One region of the Streptomyces sp. NPDC056373 genome, then DNA from elsewhere that is predicted to be linked to it. Evidence: riboswitches for the same ligand, from Rfam matches in the RefSeq annotation. Region 1 holds a riboswitch; the other holds the start of a gene.
The links. A riboswitch is a leader RNA that binds a small molecule or an ion and turns the genes downstream of it on or off. The one in region 1 is predicted to bind glycine.

Region 1 (3,404 bases):
CCGTTGGCCCGGTGGTACCCGCGGACGGCGAGCAGACCGGCCAGCTCACCCTGCGACCCGGCGTTCGGCTGGAGGGACACCTTGTCGTAGCCGGTGACCTCGGCGAGCCGGTCCTCCAGCTCGTGGATGAGGGTGAGGTAGCCGCCGGCCTGCTCGGCGGGCGCGAAGGGGTGCAGCTGCCCGAACTCGGGCCAGGTGACCGGCTCCATCTCGGTGGTCGCGTTGAGCTTCATGGTGCAGGAGCCCAGCGGGATCATGCCCCGGTCGAGCGCGTAGTCGCGGTCGGCCAGCCTGCGCAGGTAGCGCAGCATGGCGGTCTCGGAGCGGTGCTGGTGGAAGACGGGGTGCGTCAGGTAGTCGTCGGTCCGCAGCAGCGCGCCCGGAAGCCCGTCCTCCGTGGCCGCGTCCAGCGCCTCTACGACACCCTCGACGCCGAAGGCCGCCCACACGGCGCGCAGCTGGGCGCGGGTCGTGGTCTCGTCGCAGGCGATCGAGATGTGGTCGGCGTCGACGAGACGCAGGTTGACTCCCTTGTCCCGGGCGGCGGCCACAATCTCGCCGGCCCCGCCCTGGACACGCACGGTCAGGGTGTCGAAGTAGGCCTCGTGCACGACCTCGACACCGCCGCCCGCGAGCCCGGCGGCGAGGACCGTGGCGTAGCGGTGGGTGCGCCGCGCGATGCCCTTCAGGCCCTCCGGGCCGTGGTAGACGGCGTACATGCCGGCCATGACGGCGAGCAGCACCTGCGCGGTGCAGATGTTGCTGGTCGCCTTCTCGCGGCGGATGTGCTGCTCACGCGTCTGCAGGGCCAGCCGGTAGGCCTTGTTGCCGTCGGCGTCCACGGACACGCCGACGAGCCGCCCGGGCAGGCTGCGCGCCATCTTGTCCTGGACCGCCATGTAGCCGGCGTGCGGTCCGCCGAAGCCCATGGGCACGCCGAAGCGCTGCGTCGTGCCGACGGCGATGTCGGCACCGAGCTCACCGGGCGACTTCAGCAGGGTCAGCGCGAGCAGGTCGGCGGCGACGGTGACGAGCGCCCCGAGCTCGTGCGCCCGGTCGATGACCGGCTTGATGTCCCGCACGGCACCGGATGCGCCCGGGTACTGGAGCAGTACGCCGTTGATCTCGCGCTCGGCGATCCCGTCGGGGATGCCCTCGCTGAGGTCGGCGACGACGACCTCGACTCCGGCCGGCTCGGCGCGGGTCCGGATCACGGCGACGGTCTGCGGCAGCGTGTCCGCGTCGACCAGGAACAGGCCCTTCTTGTTCTTGCCCAGGCGCCGCGACAGCGCCATGGCCTCGGCGGCCGCGGTGCCCTCGTCGAGCAGGGAGGCGCCCGAGGTCGGCAGTCCGGTCAGGTCGGCGACCATGGTCTGGAAGTTGAGCAGCGCCTCGAGCCGGCCCTGCGAGATCTCCGGCTGGTAGGGCGTGTAGGCCGTGTACCAGGACGGGTTCTCCATGACGTTGCGCATGATGACCGGCGGCGTGAACGTGCCGTAGTAGCCGAGGCCGATCATGGAGCCGAGGACCTGGTTGCGGTCGGCGAGAGAGCGCAGCTCGGCGATCACCTCGGCCTCGCTGCGGGCGCCCGGCAGGTCCAGTGCCTCGGCGCTCTTGATCACGGCCGGGACGGCGGCGGCGGTCAGCTCGTCCAGCGAGCCGTAGCCGACGTGCGCGAGCATCTTGGCGCAGGCCTCGTGATCGGGGCCGATGTGGCGCTGCTCGAAGGGGACTGCCTCTTCGAGCTCGGAGAGCGGAGTGCGGTGGGCGGTCATAACGGAGGCCTCCTGGTCGACACGACCTGCGAGGGGCACCACGGCACGGGTACCCGGACGGCCTCCCCCTCTGTCATCTCAACCTGAGAGCTTCACCGGATCGCCCGAAGGCCTCCGGCTTTCACCGTCGGTGAGAGCGGAAGCCGTCGACACCCGCCCTGCTTTCCAGAGTGACCTCGTCCGTGCGGTACGTGTGCCTGAGAGATTCCGGGGAGGATTTGCTCCTTCGGCGCCTCCGATGGTGCCTGGAGGACTCTCCCGCACGGGGTCAGCAGCCGCTGCCAGCGTACCAGCGAGACCAACGCACGAACCTTCGAGTGGCCGCATCCCCGCTTGTACCGTTTTGTAGTGTTTACGGATGAGGTGCGACCATGTGGAGGGCCCGTGCGAACCGAGATCGATCCGCGCAACCTGATCGGCCGCAAGGCGTTCGACCGTAACGGGACCAGGATCGGCACGATCGACGAGGTCTACCTCGACGACGCCACCGGCGAGCCGGAGTGGGCGGCCATACGGACCGGCCTGTTCAGCAGGGACGCTTTCGTCCCCCTGGAGCCCAGCGAATTGATCGAGGGTGCCCTGCACGTCCCCTTCGACCGCGCCCTGATCAAGGACGCCCCCGACTTCGGCGTGGGCCGCCACCTCTCCCCCGAACAGGAACTGCAGCTCTACCACCACTACGGCCTCGACGTCGCCGCCCCGCCCCCGCTCCCCGACCACGAATTCGGCAAGCTGGCGGGCACCGACGAAACGGCCTGAGACACCGCTCCGGGCGGCCGGGCTTCCGCCCCGGGCCGTAACACCAGGGGCAACGGGTCCGCCGCCTCCAGATCCGGGTCGTCGACCCGGAACGTCCGCACCCGACCGGGCTCCGAGTCGGGCGTCTCGAACCGTACGGTGACCCGCCCGAGGCCGCTGCCCTGCACCCAGCCGTGCCCGAACTCGGCGTGCCGCACATCGTGCCCGGCGGGCCAGCGCCGCTCGGCGAGGGGCGGCGGCTCCTCGACCGGCGCCACGGAGTGCTCCTCGACGGGGCCCTCCGCGACCGCCCGCTCCCCCGCCGCCTGGGCGAACAGGTCCTCCTGCGTGTAGTCGGCGAGCCCGCTGACGCCGACCCCGAGCAACCGCACCCCGCCGGTCGTGTCGACGGAGTCCAGCAGTCTGGCCGCCGCCTCACGGACCACCGCGGCGTCGTCCGTGGGGCCGCGCAGAGTCTCGGAGCGGGTGAGCGTCGAGAAGTCGTACCGCCGTACCTTCAGCACGATCGTCCGCCCGGAGAGCCCGGCCTCGCGCAGCCGCCGCACGCACCGCTCGGCGAGCCGCTGCACCTCCAGGCCGACCCGCGTGCGGTCGTGGATGTCCACGTCGTAGGTGTCCTCGACCGACACCGACTTCGCCTCGCGCTCCGCAACCACGGGCCGGTCGTCCCGCGCCAGTGCCATGGCGTGGAGACCGTGTCCGTGCGCCTTGCCCAGCAGCCGGACCAGCTCGTCCTCGCCCGCCTCGACGATCTCCTCGACCGTGGTGATCCCGGCACGCCTCAGATGGTCACCCGTCGCCGGCCCCACTCCCGGCAGGGTCCGCACCGACATCGGCCCGAGCATCGCCCGCTCGGTCCCGGGCTCTATG
Region 2 (3,404 bases), on a different contig from region 1:
CCGAGCCCTGCGCCTCCATGACCGCGAGCGGAGCGAAGTTCTCCGAGGCGATCATCTCCAGCGTGGACTGCTGGCGGTGCAGCTCGGCGTCGACCGCGGCGGCGACCGCCGGGTCGAGCTCGTGCAGGGGTGTGTTCAGGACGGACATACGACTCCCTCAGCCCGCGGAGAACGCGGTGTACTCGTCGGCGGAGAGCAGGTCGCCCGGCTCGTCCGTGACCCGCACCTTGAACAGCCAGCCGCCCTCGAAGGGGGCCGAGTTCACCAGCGACGGGTCGTTCACGACGTCCTCGTTGACCTCGGCGACCTCACCGGAGACGGGGGAGTACAGGTCGGACACCGACTTGGTCGACTCCAGCTCGCCGCAGGTCTCGCCGGCGGACACGGAGTCACCGACCTCGGGAAGCTGGACGAACACGACATCGCCGAGCGCGTTGGCCGCGTGCTCGGTGATACCGACCGTCGAGACGCCGTCCTCGGCGGCCGACAGCCACTCGTGCTCCTTGCTGTAGCGCAGCTCGTTGGGGTTGCTCATGGCCTGGATTCTCCTGTACGCGCGGGAGTGCTGTGGAAGGGGGACTGCTGGTGAGCTGGGACGACGGGCACGGGGTCGCTGCCGCGGACCTCCGGCCGGTGTCTGCTTCTGGCGCCTTGGCCAGTGTCTACTTCTGGCGCTTGTAGAACGGCAGCGCCACGACCTCGTACGGCTCGTGACTGCCCCGGATGTCCACGCCCACGCCACTCGTGCCGGGTGCGGCGTGCGCGGCGTCGACGTACGCCATGGCGATCGGCTTGCCGAGGGTGGGGGAGGGGGCGCCGGAGGTGACCTCGCCGATCACCTCGCCACCGGCGACGACCGCGTACCCGGCGCGCGGGACCCGGCGGCCCTCGGCGGCCAGGCCGACCAGCACGCGCGGGGGGTTCTGCTCGGCGCGGGCGGCGGCCTCGCGCAGGGCCTCGCGCCCCACGAAGTCGCCCTCCTTCTCGAACTTCACCACCCGGCCGAGCCCGGCGTCGAAGGGCGTGAGGGAGGTCGACAGCTCGTGCCCGTACAGCGGCATGCCGGCCTCCAGGCGCAGCGTGTCGCGGCAGGACAGCCCGCACGGGACCAGGCCGACGCCCTGGCCGGCCTTGGTCAGGGCCTGCCACAGCTCGACGGCGTGCCCGGGCTTCACGAACAGCTCGAAGCCGTCCTCGCCGGTGTAGCCGGTCCGGGCGATCAGGGCCGGGACGCCCGCGACCGTGCCGGGCAGCCCGGCGTAGTACTTCAGGCCGTCGAGGTCGGCGTCGGTCAGGGACTTCAGGATCCCGGGAGACTCGGGGCCCTGTACGGCGATCAGCGCGTAGGCGTCCCGGTCGTCGCGCACCTCGGCGTCGAAGCCGGCGGCGCGCTCGGTCAGCGCCTCAAGCACCACCTGGGCGTTGGAGGCGTTGGCGACGACCATGTATTCGGTCTCGCCCAGGCGGTAGACGATCAGGTCGTCCAGGATGCCGCCGTCGGCCCGGCAGATCATGGTGTAGCGGGCCCGGCCCGGCTTCACCCCGCCGATGTTGCCCACCAGGGCGAAGTCCAGCAGGGCGGCGGCCTGCGGCCCTGTGACGGTGATCTCGCCCATGTGGGAGAGGTCGAAGAGCCCGGCCTTCGTGCGCACGGCGGTGTGCTCGTCGCGCTCGGAGCCGTAGCGCAGGGGCATGTCCCAGCCGGCGAAGTCGGTCATCGTCGCGCCGAGCGAACGATGCAGGGCATCGAGCGCGGTGTGACGGAGTTCTCCTGTACTGCTCACGGTCGGTCGTCTCCAAGGGGCACGAAGGGCGAGGGCGGTCCTCCCCATCTGTCATCGGAACCTGAGAGGTTCGCCATGACCGCACGGGTCACTGGCTTGCACCTTGGGTGGAGCCGCATCCCCGTGCTGGACAGGGGGCGGCCCGCTTTTCAGATGTGCCTCGCCCGCGCGGTAACGGGGCCTGAGAGATTCAAGGGAGGGACTTGCTCCTTCGGCGCCCCGGCGACTGCTGCTGCCGGGGACTCTCCCGCGCGGATTCAAACGGCCGGTATGCAGTTGGCGCGCACATCATTGCACGCATCCTTCCGGCGCGGCAGGGGGACCTTTCACAGGGAGTGCACGAGTCCGTCGCGCCGGACGCAGCGACCTGTAGCAGCCCTGTTGCAGGACGGGCACGTAAATGAGAGGCCTGCGGCATTACCTTCTCTTTACACTCGGCGGGGATGGGACTCCGTACCTGGCCCCAGGGGAGGACGATCACGGTGAACAGGACCACCGCGTACGCGACGACGGGCATCGCGCTGCCCGAACAGCCGGCCGCACCGGCCCGGGCGGTCCGCGCTCCGGCACCGGCGCCGGTCGTCCGCGATCTGCGCGACCGTGCCGGCCGGAGCCCGCACGCGCTGCTGTTCGGCCCCCGTGACCTCGTCGTGGTCACGGGCCTGCCGGGCAGCGGCAAGTCCACGCTGATGCGGCGCACCGTGCCGGGCCGGCGCGTCGACTCCCAGGACACCCGCGACCGCTGGGCCGGCCGCATGCCGCGCGCCCTGCCCTATGCGCTCTACCGCCCGCTCGTCCGGCTCTCCCACTACGCCGGGCTGCGGCGCGCGCTGCGCACGGGCGAGGGCGTCGTCGTGCACGACTGCGGCACGCAGGCCTGGGTCCGCCGCTGGCTCGCCCGCGAGGCCGGCCGCCGCGGCGGCGCCCTGCACCTCCTCCTGCTCGACGTCAGTCCCGAACAGGCCCTGGCGGGCCAGCGCGACCGCGGCCGCGGCGTCTCGCGCTACGCGTTCCTGCGCCACCGCTCGGCGAGCACCCGCCTCCTGCGCGCGGTGGAGCGCGGCGACCTCCCCGTCGGCTGCGCCTCGGCCGTGCTGGCCGACCGGGACGCGGCGAACGGCCTCCACAGAATCGGCTTCACGGGTTGAGCCCGGCCCGCGGGGGCTGTCCGAGAGCCGGTGTTCCCGATGCCGTCCGGCGTGCGCCCGCGGGGGCGTCCGCAAGCCGGTGTTCCTGATGCCGTCCGGGGTCCGCCCGCGGGGGCGTCAGCAAGCCGGTCTTCCTGATGCCGTCCGGGGTCCGCCCGCGGGGGCGTCAGCAAGCCGGTCTTCCTGATGCCGTCCGGCGTGCGCCCGCGGGGGCGTTCACGAGCCGGCCCGTCCTGACGGTGCCCGGGGTGCGTCCGCCGTCAGCCCGCGGGGTCGTCCACGAGCCGGCCTTCCTCCTGCCGCTCGGCGTCCCTCAGCCGTTAGCCTTTTGACCCACAGCAGTGGTTCCAGGCAGGCGGTAGGCAGATGGACATCCCGGCGGACTTCTCCGCGGACTTCCCGGCACAGACGCAGACCCACCCGCACGGCGGTTGGCCCGGCAACGAGCTGGAGGAGGCGCTCTCGGCCTCCC

Region 2: it holds a riboswitch for glycine, as region 1 does, so the genes downstream of both, gcvT (glycine cleavage system aminomethyltransferase GcvT) here and gcvP (aminomethyl-transferring glycine dehydrogenase) in region 1, are expected to answer to the same signal.

The regions. Positions count from the first base shown of each region.
Region 1 is NZ_JBHJPX010000009.1:9,826-13,229, reverse strand. It holds gene gcvP (aminomethyl-transferring glycine dehydrogenase) at 1-1,775, opposite strand, end outside; glycine riboswitch at 1,951-2,046, opposite strand; gene ACFCXS_RS19790 (PRC-barrel domain-containing protein) at 2,160-2,534, shown strand; gene ACFCXS_RS19785 (DNA polymerase IV) at 2,453-3,404, opposite strand, start outside.
Region 2 is NZ_JBHJPX010000002.1:293,381-296,784, reverse strand. It holds gene glyA (serine hydroxymethyltransferase) at 1-148, opposite strand, end outside; gene gcvH (glycine cleavage system protein GcvH) at 158-535, opposite strand; gene gcvT (glycine cleavage system aminomethyltransferase GcvT) at 663-1,832, opposite strand; glycine riboswitch at 1,944-2,044, opposite strand; gene ACFCXS_RS05300 (AAA family ATPase) at 2,267-2,932, shown strand; gene ACFCXS_RS05295 (enhanced serine sensitivity protein SseB) at 3,299-3,404, shown strand, end outside.